DNA from 2 places in the Enterobacter sp. UPMP2060 genome. Region 1 is predicted to be linked to the other one. Evidence: predicted binding sites of a transcription regulator. Region 1 holds the regulator's gene; the other holds the start of a gene.
The links. Region 1 encodes CRP, which controls carbon source genes, mostly activating them, when cyclic AMP is high. Its sites were predicted from a motif close to ATGTGANNNNNNTCACAT; they were not measured.
Positions count from the first base shown of each region.

Region 2: bhsA (multiple stress resistance protein BhsA) is a predicted target of CRP. The motif match lies at 3,566-3,583, and genes of this name have one in related genera.

Region 1 covers NZ_JBSKJQ010000008.1:13,163-19,229, forward strand. Annotated here, with positions in the region: gene ACWKXN_RS15885 (hydrolase) at 1-129, shown strand, start outside; gene ACWKXN_RS15890 (YheU family protein) at 126-344, shown strand; gene ACWKXN_RS15895 (phosphoribulokinase) at 375-1,244, shown strand; gene ACWKXN_RS15900 (OsmC family protein) at 1,311-1,715, opposite strand; gene crp (cAMP-activated global transcriptional regulator CRP) at 2,027-2,659, shown strand; gene ACWKXN_RS15910 (YccS/YhfK family putative transporter) at 2,717-4,804, shown strand; gene argD (bifunctional acetylornithine/succinyldiaminopimelate transaminase) at 4,801-6,021, opposite strand.
Region 2 covers NZ_JBSKJQ010000001.1:589,572-595,638, forward strand. Annotated here, with positions in the region: gene ycfP (alpha/beta hydrolase YcfP) at 1-438, shown strand, start outside; gene ACWKXN_RS02905 (NAD(P)/FAD-dependent oxidoreductase) at 677-1,981, shown strand; gene ACWKXN_RS02910 (glycine zipper 2TM domain-containing protein) at 2,175-2,714, shown strand; gene ACWKXN_RS02915 (TetR/AcrR family transcriptional regulator) at 2,775-3,410, opposite strand; gene bhsA (multiple stress resistance protein BhsA) at 3,655-3,912, shown strand; gene ldtC (L,D-transpeptidase LdtC) at 3,988-4,953, opposite strand; gene mfd (transcription-repair coupling factor) at 5,102-6,067, opposite strand, start outside.

The DNA of each region.
Region 1 (6,067 bases):
GTTCACTATCAGTTGACCGAGCACGGCGGCCACGTCGGCTTTATCGGCGGCACGCTGCGCCGCCCGAAAATGTGGCTTGAGGCGCGTATTCCTGACTGGCTGACCCCTTATCTGGACGGTGCAAAATGATTATTCCCTGGCAGGATCTGGCTCCCGAAACGCTCGATAATCTGATTGAAAGCTTTGTATTACGCGAAGGCACCGATTATGGTGAACAGGAACGCTCGCTTGAGCAAAAGGTCAACGATGTTAAGCGCCAGCTGAAAAGCGGCGACGTGGTGCTGGTGTGGTCAGAACTGCATGAGACGGTCAATATCATGCCCCGCAACGCGTTTCACGGCTGATCTTCCACCCTTTTCAGTCAGGGAGTTGCTATGTCTGCCAGACATCCGGTTATTGCCGTTACGGGGTCGAGTGGTGCGGGAACCACCACCACCAGCCTCGCATTTCGCAAGATTTTCGCCCAGCTGAATCTCCGTGCGGCGGAGGTCGAAGGCGACAGCTTTCACCGCTACACGCGCCCGGAGATGGACATGGCCATTCGTAAGGCGCGCGATTCGGGTAAACACATCAGCTACTTCGGCCCGGAGGCCAATGACTTCGGCCTGCTGGAACAAACCTTTATAGAGTACGGTAAGAGCGGCAAAGGGCAGTCCCGCAAGTATCTGCACACCTATGATGAAGCCGTACCCTGGAATCAGGTGCCGGGAACCTTTACCCCGTGGCAGCCGCTGCCGGAACCCACCGACGTCCTGTTTTACGAAGGATTGCACGGCGGCGTGGTCACCCCTCAACACGACGTGGCGCGCCACGTGGATCTGCTGGTCGGCGTGGTCCCTATCGTTAACCTGGAGTGGATCCAGAAGCTGACGCGCGACATGAGCGAGCGCGGCCATTCGCGAGAGGCGGTGATGGACTCCGTGGTGCGCTCCATGGAGGATTACATTAACTTCCTGACGCCGCAGTTCTCCCGCACCCATATCAACTTCCAGCGCGTGCCGACGGTGGACACCTCGAACCCGTTTGCCGCTAAAAGCATCCCGTCGCTGGATGAGAGCTTTGTGGTGATCCATTTCCGCAATCTCGAAGGCATTGATTACCCTTGGCTGCTGGCAATGCTGCAGGGCTCGTTTATTTCGCACATGAATACGTTAGTCGTGCCGGGCGGAAAAATGGGGCTGGCGATGGAGCTCATCATGACGCCGCTGGTGGAGCGACTGATGGAAGGGAAGCAGATCGCGTGAGCATGTTCCCTCTCCCTGTGGGAGAGGGTTAGGGTGAGGGCATCAACACGCACGATGCCCCATCAATCACGCCTCGATCACTTCATACGAATGCGTGATTTTTACCGCTTTCTCCAGCATTAACGCCACCGAGCAGTACTTTTCCGCAGACAGGTCCACCGCACGCGAGACCGCCGCGTCTTTCAGCTCTTTACCGGTGACCACAAAGTGCAGGTTAATATGGGTGAACAGGCGTGGCGCCTCTTCGCGACGCTCTGACGTGAGTTTAACCTCACAATCCGTCACGTCATGACGTCCTTTTTGCAGAATCGACACCACATCAATTGCGCTGCATCCGCCTGCCGCCATCAGCACCATTTCCATTGGGCTGGGTGCTTTATCGCCGGAGTTACCGTCCATCAAAATCTGGTGTCCTGACGCGGACTCGCCCAGGAACGTTAAACCTTCAACCCATTTCACGCGCGCTTGCATATTCATTAACTCCAACGTTGCATTTTTGGTGACAGATTACGTGTGCGTTACATTTATCGCAATGGAAGGCGACCTGCATCATGCTGAAGCGAGACACCAGGAGACACGCGGCGAAAGCTATGCTAAAACACTCAGGATGCTACAGTAATACATTGACGTTACACGTGTATGCAGAGGACATCAAACTTTACTGGCTGCGAAACGTTACGGTAGCCGACTTCCCAGGGTATGGGTAAGAATTCGATTGCAACCCCAGAGTCCGGATGCATCTGATGACTCTGGTGACAGCTTATAACAGAGGATAACAGCGCATGGTGCTTGGCAAACCGCAAACAGACCCGACTCTCGAATGGTTCTTGTCTCATTGCCACATTCATAAGTACCCATCGAAGAGCACGCTGATTCACCAGGGTGAAAAAGCGGAAACGTTGTATTACATCGTTAAAGGCTCGGTGGCAGTGCTGATCAAAGATGAAGAAGGGAAAGAGATGATCCTTTCTTATCTGAACCAGGGCGATTTCATCGGTGAACTGGGCCTGTTTGAAGAGGGCCAGGAACGTAGCGCCTGGGTTCGAGCAAAGACAGCATGTGAAGTGGCTGAAATTTCTTACAAGAAGTTCCGTCAGCTGATTCAGGTTAACCCTGACATCCTGATGCGTCTTTCTTCCCAGATGGCGCGCCGTCTGCAGGTCACGTCAGAGAAAGTGGGTAACCTCGCCTTCCTGGACGTTACCGGCCGTATCGCACAAACTCTGCTGAACCTGGCGAAACAGCCAGACGCCATGACCCACCCGGACGGCATGCAAATTAAAATTACCCGTCAGGAAATTGGTCAGATCGTCGGTTGCTCCCGTGAAACAGTGGGCCGTATCCTGAAAATGCTGGAAGATCAAAACCTGATCTCCGCCCACGGTAAAACCATCGTGGTCTACGGAACGCGTTAATTCCGCTTAAACGGCGTGCCATCGCAAGGTGTCACGCCGTTTTTGTCTCTATTCCCCATGTGGCGCAGGCTGATCTATCACCCGGAAGTTAACTACGCACTGCGGCAAACGCTGGTGTTGTGTCTTCCTGTGGCCATAGGCCTGATCCTCGGACATCTTCAACAAGGCCTGCTGTTTTCCCTCGTGCCCGCCTGCTGCAACATTGCCGGTCTGGACACGCCGCATAAGCGCTTTTTCAAACGCCTGATTATCGGTGGCTGCCTGTTTGCCGGGTGTAGCCTCGCCGTACAACTCCTGCTTGCCCGGGATATCCCGCTGCCGCTGATCCTGACCGTGCTGGCGATGACGCTCGGCGTCACGGCGGAAATCAGTTCGCTGCACGCCCGCCTGCTTCCCGCCTCGCTGATTGCGGCCATTTTCACGCTGAGCCTCGCCGGGAACATGCCGGTGTGGGAGCCGCTGCTGATCTACGCCCTGGGGACATTATGGTACGGGCTGTTTAACTGGTTTTGGTTCTGGCTGTGGCGGGAGCAGCCGCTGCGTGAATCCCTGAGCCTGCTCTATGTGCAGCTTGCGGATTACTGCGAAGCCAAATACACCCTGCTCACCCAGCATACCGACCCGGAAAAATCCTTACCGCCGCTGCTGACGCGCCAGCAGAAGGTGGTGGATCTCATAAGCCAGTGCTATCAGCAGCTGCATATGCTCGCCGCCAACAAGAACCACGAGTACAAGCGGCTGCTGCGCACCTTCCAGGTCGGGCTGGATCTACAGGAGCATATCTCCGTAAGCCTTCACCACCCGCAGGAGGTGCAAAAGCTGGTCGAGCGCAGCCACGCCGAAGCGGTGATCCGCTGGAACGCGCAGACCGTATCGGCACGTCTGCGGATCCTGGCCGATGATATTCTCTACCACCGCTACCCGACGCGCTTTAACATGGAAAAACAGCTGGGCGCGCTGGAGAAAATCGCCCGCCAGCATCCCGATAACCCGGTCGGCCAGTTTGCCGCCTGGCACTTCAGCCGCATCGCCCGCGTGTTGCGCACCCAGCGCCCGCTTTATCCCCGCGACCTGATGGCGGATAAGCAAAAACGGCTTCCGCTATTGCCCGCGCTCAAAAGCTATCTTTCTCTTAAATCGTCCGCTCTGCGCAACGCCGCAAGGATTAGCGTGATGCTCAGTACCGCCAGCCTGATGGGCATGGCGCTGCACCTGCCGAAACCGTACTGGATCTTAATGACCGTGCTGTTTGTCACCCAGAACGGCTACGGCGCCACGCGGGTGCGTATTCTGCATCGGGCTGGCGGAACGCTGGCCGGGCTGATCATTGCAGGCGTGACGCTGCACTTCCACGTGCCGGAAGGCTATACCCTGGCAGGGATGCTGGCGATTACGCTGGTGAGCTACCTGATTATCCGCAAAAACTACGGCTGGGCGATGGTGGGCTTTACGGTGACGGCGGTATATACGCTGCAGTTGCTCACGCTCAATGGCGAACAGTTTATTGTCGCGAGGCTGATTGATACCCTGATCGGCTGCCTGATTGCCTTTGGCGGCATGGTCTGGCTGTGGCCGCAGTGGCAGAGCGGGCTGCTGAGGCAGAACGCCCACGACGCGCTGGAAGCCGACCAGCAGGCTATTCGCCTGATCCTGAGCGACGACCCGCAGCCCTCCCCGCTGGCCTATCAGCGGATGAAGGTCAACCAGGCGCACAACGCCCTGTTTAACTCGCTCAACCAGGCGATGCAGGAGCCAGGCTTTAACTCGCACTATCTGGCAGACATGAAGCTCTGGGTGACGCACAGCCAGTTTATCGTCGAGCATATTAACGCCATGACCACGCTGGCGCGCGAGCACACGATGCTAACGCCGGATCTGGCGCAGCGCTATTTGCAGTCATGTGAAATTGCGTTGCAGAGGTGCCAGCAGCGTCTGGAGTATGACGCGCCGGGCGAGTCGGGCGACTCAAATATTCTGGAAGCGCCGGAGACGTTAACCCACGGGCCAATGAGCACCCTGGAGCAGCATTTACAGCGCGTTCTGGGGCATCTGAACACCATGCACACCATTTCGTCGGTGGCATGGCGTCAGCGTCCGCATCACGGCATTTGGTTAACGCGCCGGCTAAAGCGAACCGAGTATTAGCCTTTTACTATCTTCTCGACCGCCGCGGCAAAGCGGGTTAAACCGTCTTCGATGTCTTTGTCTTCTACCACCAGCGACGGCGCAAAGCGCATCACGTCAGGCCCGGCATTAAGCACCATCACCCCTTCGTGGGCGGCGGCGTGCAGGAAGTCGCGCGCCCGGCCTTTGTACTGCGGCTTCAGCTCGGCGCCAATCAACAGCCCCATCCCGCGAATTTCGCTGAACACATCGTACTGCTCATCAATCTTTTGCAGGTGTTTTACGAAAAGCTCGCGCTTCGCGCTCACGGCGTTCAACACCTCCGGCGTGTTGATAATGTCGAATGCGGCACCCGCCACGGCGCTCGCCAGCGGGTTACCGCCGTAGGTGGAACCATGAGAACCGACGTGGAACGCGGAGGCGATCTCCTGCGTCGTCAGTACCGCACTCACCGGGAAACCGCCGCCGAGCGCTTTGGCGCTGGTCAGAATATCCGGCGTCACGCCGTAGTGCATATAAGCGAACAGATCGCCGGTACGCCCCATCCCGCACTGCACTTCATCAAAGACCAGCAGCGCCTGATGCTCGTCGCACAGCGCGCGCAGCCCTTTCAGGAATTCCGGGGTTGCCGCCGTCACGCCGCCTTCCCCCTGGATCGGCTCGACAACAACGGCGCAGGTATGGTCGTCCATGACCGCTTTCACCGCGTGCAGATCGTTAAACGGCACGTGGACAATGTCGGCCGGTTTCGGGCCAAACCCGTCGGAATACTTCGGCTGGCCGCCAACGGAGACGGTAAAGAAGGAGCGTCCGTGGAAGGCATTGTGGAAGGCGATGATTTTGGTTTTGTACGGGCTGTGGCGCGTTGTCGCGTAGTAGCGCGCCAGCTTAAACGCAGTTTCGTTGGCTTCAGTGCCGGAGTTCATAAACAGCACGCGCTCGGCAAAGGTCGCATCGATGATCTTGCGGCCCAGGCGCAGCGCTGGTTCGTTGGTGAACACATTGCTGGTATGCCACAGGGTTTCGCCCTGGGTTTTCAGCGCCTCAACCAGCGCGGGATGGCAATGACCCAGCGCCGTGACCGCAATACCGCCCGCGAAATCCACATACTCTTTACCCTGCTGATCCCAGACGCGGCTGCCTTTTCCCTTCACCGGGATAAACTCAGCCGGTGCATAAATCGGCAGGATCACTTCATCAAATGTCGCGCGGGTAATTGCTGGTTGTTCAGTTGCCATGTCATGACCATCCATTTTTATGTCACAGTGATTGTGAAAATATAAT
Region 2 (6,067 bases), on a different contig from region 1:
ACGCGTCATCCGAAGCATGATATGCAGCATCTGCTCAAAGAGGTGGACAAGATGTTGCAGCTCAACGTCGACGATCGCCCGTTGATTTGCGGCGTAGGGCTGGGCGGCTACTGGGCGGAGCGGATTGGCTTCCTGTGCGACATTCGCCAGGTGGTGTTCAATCCTAACCTGTTCCCGAACGAGAACATGGAAGGCAAAATTGACCGTCCGGAAGAGTATGTCGATATTGCGACCAAGTGCGTGAGCAACTTCCGTGAGAAAAACCGCGACCGCTGCCTGGTGATCCTTTCCCGTAATGATGAAGCGCTCAACAGCCATCGGGCAGCAGAGCTCCTGCATCATTACTATGAGATCGTCTGGGACGAAGAACAGACCCACAAGTTCAAAAACATCTCTCCGCATCTGCAGCGTATCAAAGCGTTTAAAACGCTGGGTTAATCAATTACCCGCATGCATCAAAGCCCGGCCGCGAAAGCGTACCGGGCTTTCTTTTTGACCAGAATTGTCTACTTTTAAGCCATCAAAACTTGATGCATATCAATTTTGGTATGACCAATGCGCCTGACGTGGTATTCTCAATGCACCTGAATGGTTTCAGTGCTGTAACCTGTTGTTAATTAAGGGTTATTTTTATAACTTTTAATTAACAATTGGTTAATAATTTGAGGGGGTCACGTTGACTACGCCATTGAAAAAGATAGTGATTGTAGGCGGTGGTGCTGGCGGGCTGGAGCTGGCTACACAGCTGGGCAAGAAGCTGGGTCGCGGTAAAAAAGCCAAAATTACGCTGGTGGATCGTAACCACAGCCACCTGTGGAAACCGCTGCTGCACGAAGTGGCGACCGGTTCTCTGGATGAGGGCGTGGACGCGCTCAGCTATCTGGCGCACGCGCGCAACCATCATTTCCAGTTCCAGCTGGGCTCGGTGGTGGACATCAACCGTGAAAGCAAAACCATCACCCTGGCAGAGCTGCGCGATGAAAAAGGGGAGCTACTGGTTCCCGAGCGTAAACTGGCGTACGACACGCTGGTCATGGCGCTGGGCAGTACCTCCAACGACTTCAACACGCCGGGCGTGAAAGAGCACTGTATCTTCCTCGATAACCCGCACCAGGCGCGTCGTTTCCATCAGGAAATGCTGAACCTGTTCCTGAAGTACACCAGCAATATGGGTGCGAACGGTAAGGTGAATATCGCCATTGTCGGCGGCGGCGCGACGGGCGTTGAGCTGTCAGCGGAGCTGCACAATGCGGTGAAGCAGCTGCACAGCTACGGTTACAAAGGGTTAACTAACGAAGCGCTGAACGTCACGCTGGTTGAAGCCGGTGAACGTATCCTGCCTGCGCTGCCTCCGCGTATTTCCGGTGCGGCGCACAATGAGCTCACCAAGCTGGGCGTGCGGGTGCTGACGCAGACCATGGTGACCAGCGCCGATGAAGGCGGCCTGCACACCAAAGACGGCGAGTATATCAAAGCGGATCTGATGGTCTGGGCGGCTGGTATCAAAGCGCCTGACTTTATGAAAGAGATCGGCGGTCTGGAAACCAACCGCATTAACCAGCTGGTTACGGAGCCAACGCTACAAACCACGCGCGATCCTGAAATCTTTGCCATCGGTGACTGTGCCTCCTGCGCGCGTCCTGAAGGTGGATTCGTGCCGCCGCGCGCGCAGGCCGCTCACCAGATGGCAAGCCTGGTGCTGCACAACATTCTGGCGCAGTACAAAGGCAAGCCAATGAAAGCCTATGTCTACAAAGACCACGGTTCACTGGTGTCGCTGTCAAACTTCTCTACTGTCGGCAGCCTGATGGGCAACCTGATGCGCGGCTCAATGATGGTAGAAGGGCGCATTGCCCGCTTCGTGTATATCTCCCTGTACCGCATGCACCAGATTGCGCTGCACGGCTACTTCAAAACCGGGCTGATGATGCTGGTGGGCAGAATCAACCGCGTGATCCGTCCGCGTCTGAAGCTGCACTAATCTTTCACTCCCTCCGGGCCCTCCGGAGGGAGTTTTTAGCATTTCATGCTGTAGATCACAGTTTGACTGCTTAAGAGTTCTCCTAAATACAATATATCTCCTCTCAACGCCCCTTTTTTGATCCTTTATCTTATTGGCGAAGCCGTGCCTCCATTGCAAAATTGTTACCAATAGCAACAAAGGAGGAAGTCCCGTGAATAAATCAATGTTGGCGGGTATAGGGATTGGCGTCGCGGCTGCGTTAGGTGTGGCTGCCGTTGCCAGTCTCAACGTATTAGATCGCGGCCCGCAGTATGCACAGGTGGTTTCTGCTACACCGATTAAAGAAACCGTAAAAACGCCTCGTCAGGAGTGCCGTAACGTCTCCGTGACGCACCGTCGTCCGGTGCAGGATGAAAACCGCATTGCCGGTTCTGTTCTGGGGGCAGTAGCGGGTGGCGTTATTGGTCACCAGTTTGGCGGCGGCCGGGGTAAAGACGTGGCGACCGTGGTCGGCGCGCTGGGTGGCGGCTATGCCGGTAACCAGGTGCAGGGCGCGATGCAGGATAATGATACCTACACCACGACTCAGCAACGCTGCAAAACCGTCTATGACAAGTCGGAAAAAATGCTGGGCTATGACGTGACGTACAAAATTGGCGATCAGCAGGGCAAAATCCGCATGGATAAAGACCCGGGCACGCAAATTCCACTGGATGGAAACGGCCAGCTGGTTCTGAATAACAAAGTGTAAAAAAGATGTTCTCTGAATTTAGCTCCTCATGCGCTCAGGCTGAGGAGCTTTTTTTTTGCTTCAGATTTTCAGTAGCTCAGGCCACAGCCGCAGCGTGGTTTCGCTAATATGCTGCAGTTTTTCCAGCGTGGCCCCTTCACGGGCGCTGATCGACATCCCCTGCAAAATACAGCTCAGGTATTGCGCCAGCAGCTGAGGGTTGCATTGCGCGGGGATTTCACCGCGCTGCTGGCGCTGAGCCAGAAATGCGCTGAGGGTCTCCTCCTGCATGGCATGCCGTGATTTCACCGTATTGGCAATCTCTTTAGAGGACGCCGCCAGGGTGGCAGAGGTGTTAATCATAAAGCAGCCCGCAGGCGTCTCTTTACTGGTGAAACAGGTCGCGACGGCGGTGAAATAGTCCCGAAGCGCCTGTTCAACGCTTTTCTCTTCGCAGAACAGCTGGGCTTCGTGTTTCGCCGCAAAGCGCGAAATGTATCTGTCCAGCACCGCCCTGAACAGCCCCTCTTTATTGGTAAATTCGGCATACAGCGTCGGCGCTTTGGCTCCGGTGGCTTCTACCAGATCGGAAAGCGAGGTTGCTTCATACCCATGTTGCCAGAAGAGAGTCATGGCCTTATCAAGCGCTGCATCCCTGTCAAACACTTTTGGTCGGCCACGGCTTTTCTTCGCACAACTCGTGACATCGGTTGTCATTTGCCGTTGGTCCTCTGTTGGTTTGGTGAATGACCATTATAAAAATAAACGCAACCCGCCACCAGTGCTGAATGCTTAAAAATAAATTAATCATATATGTATGAAAAATAACAATTTTAAAATTAAGTTAGCGATCGTTATAAAATTATGTTGACGCGTGACCTGGATCACACTTATGATTTACCTATCGATCGTTAACTAAATGATTAACGACCTCCAAATTCATCTGCTAAAGGTAAACATCATGAAAAACGTAAAAACCCTCATCGCTGCCGCTGTCCTGAGTTCACTCTCTTTCGCAAGCTTTGCTGCTGTACAGGTGCAATCCACCCCTGCCGACCAGCATAAAGTCGGGACAATCTCTGCGTCTGCAGGTTCTAACCTGGGTTCCCTGGAAGATCAGCTGGCGCAAAAAGCGCAAGAGATGGGTGCAAAATCTTACCGCATCACCTCAGTGACCGGTCCTAACACCCTGCACGGCACGGCGGTCATCTACAAATAAGCCGGGCATAAACCCTCATTTATGCCGCTGCAATAAAAAACGCCCTGCTGAGCAGGGCGTTTTTTTATTTCTGATTTACATCGACTGCGGGACGACATCGTGATGCCGGGTGACATCGGTCGGCATGCCTGACCGGGCTTCCATCGCACGCTCCATCACCACGCTGTTGGTATTCGCATTCGTTTTGAAGCTTACCATCGCGGCATTCAGATTAATGGGCAGCGTCTGCGGATCGTCACCAATGTTTTTCGATAACGGCTGATGTATCTCAACCAGCCGCACGCCGCCGGGCTCCTCTGAAACTTTAATCGGCGTATTGATAATATTCACTTTGGTTCCCGGCGTAACGACGTTAAACAGCGTTTTGATATCGTCATCGCGCAGACGAATACAGCCGGAGCTGACGCGCATGCCGATGCCAAAGTCCGCATTCGTTCCGTGCAGCAGGTAGACGCCGCCGTATGCCGCGAGGCGTATCGCGTGGTGCCCCATCGGGTTATCCGGGCCTGCCGGAACCACAGCAGGAAGATCGATCCCCTGGGCCTTATAGCGGGCACGAATGTTGGCCGTCGGGGTCCAGGTTGGATTCGCGCGTTTATCCGAGACGGTGGTGACCATCGTCGGCGTCAGCGTGTCGCCGCCCAGCTGACCAATACCGATAGGGTAGACCGTCACTTCGTTTTTACCCGGCGGGTAATAGTACAGGCGCAGCTCGGCGAGGTTTATCACCATCCCCTCGCGCGGGGCGTCTGGCAGGATGGTCTGTAACGGGATGGTCAGTACGCTGCCCGCGCGCGGGACATACGGGTCGACGCCGGGGTTCGCCTGCAGCAGGGCCAGAAAACCGACGTTATATTTTTTGGCAATCGCTTCCAGCGAACCGCCATTATTTTCAACCACATGAAAGCGGTTTTCACCCACGACCTTGCTGCCGGGAGGGGGAAGGGGCCAGGTGTTTGCCCGGGCGGGAAGCGCCACCGCGACGGTGGCTGCCAGCGCAAACAGAGTCATCCAGCGAGTAAAACGCGAAGAGGTCATCATCACCATAATCCATGTAAATGATAAGGTTATTATTTTATAAGGCGTTAAACATAATTATGGCGAATGGGTATGTCGGGAAGATCGGGTGAAGTGCAAAGAGTTTGTAAATTGTCCCCCCGTAGCGCTGGGCTAACAGGGGGAAGGGAGGTTATGCGATCGCGTTCTCTTCCAGCTGGCGCATAAAGTTACGCACCCAGTCCATACGGGTTTTGCGCTCCGTCAGCTCCTGGGTAAATTTCAAACGGGTTGGACCATCCAGACGGAAATGCTGCGGCTGTTTTTGCAGCAGGCCGATCAGCCACATCGGGTTGACGTGATTCTTCTCGGCGAATTCAATCACGCCGCCTTTTTCATTGCCTTCAAGCTTGCGGATCCCCAACTTTTGCGCCTGCTGGCGCAGCCTCGCGATATCCAGCAAATTTCTCGCCGGATCGGGCAGCAGACCAAAGCGGTCAATCAGCTCCACCTTGATCTCTTCCAGCTCGTTCTCCTTCTTCGCGCTGGCGATGCGCTTGTAGAACGACAGTCGGGTATTCACGTCCGGAATAAAATCGTCCGGCAGCAGGGAAGGCATACGCAGCTCGACCTCGGTCTGCTGGCTGGTAAGATCTTCCAGCGACGGCTCGCGTCCGGCCTTCAGGGCATCAACCGCGTTCTCCAGCAGCTCCATATAGAGCGAGAAGCCGATGGTCTCCATGGAGCCGCTCTGGTCTTCACCCAGCAGCTCGCCGGCACCGCGGATCTCGAGATCGTGCGTCGCCAGCGCAAAGCCAGCGCCCAGGTCTTCCAGCGAGGCGATGGCTTCCAGACGCTTTTGCGCGTCGGTGGTCATCGCTTTCGGATGCGGCGTCAGTAGCCAGGCGTAGGCCTGATGGTGCGAACGCCCGACGCGGCCGCGCAGCTGGTGAAGCTGCGCCAGACCAAAGTGATCCGCACGCTCAATGATGATGGTGTTTGCCGTCGGAATGTCGATCCCGGTCTCAATGATGGTGGTACACACCAGCACGTTAAAGCGCTGGTGATGGAAGTCGTTCATTACCCGCTCCAGCTCGCGCTCGCGCATCTGCCCGTGACCGATAGCGATGCGCGCTTCCGGCACCAGCTCCGCCAGCCT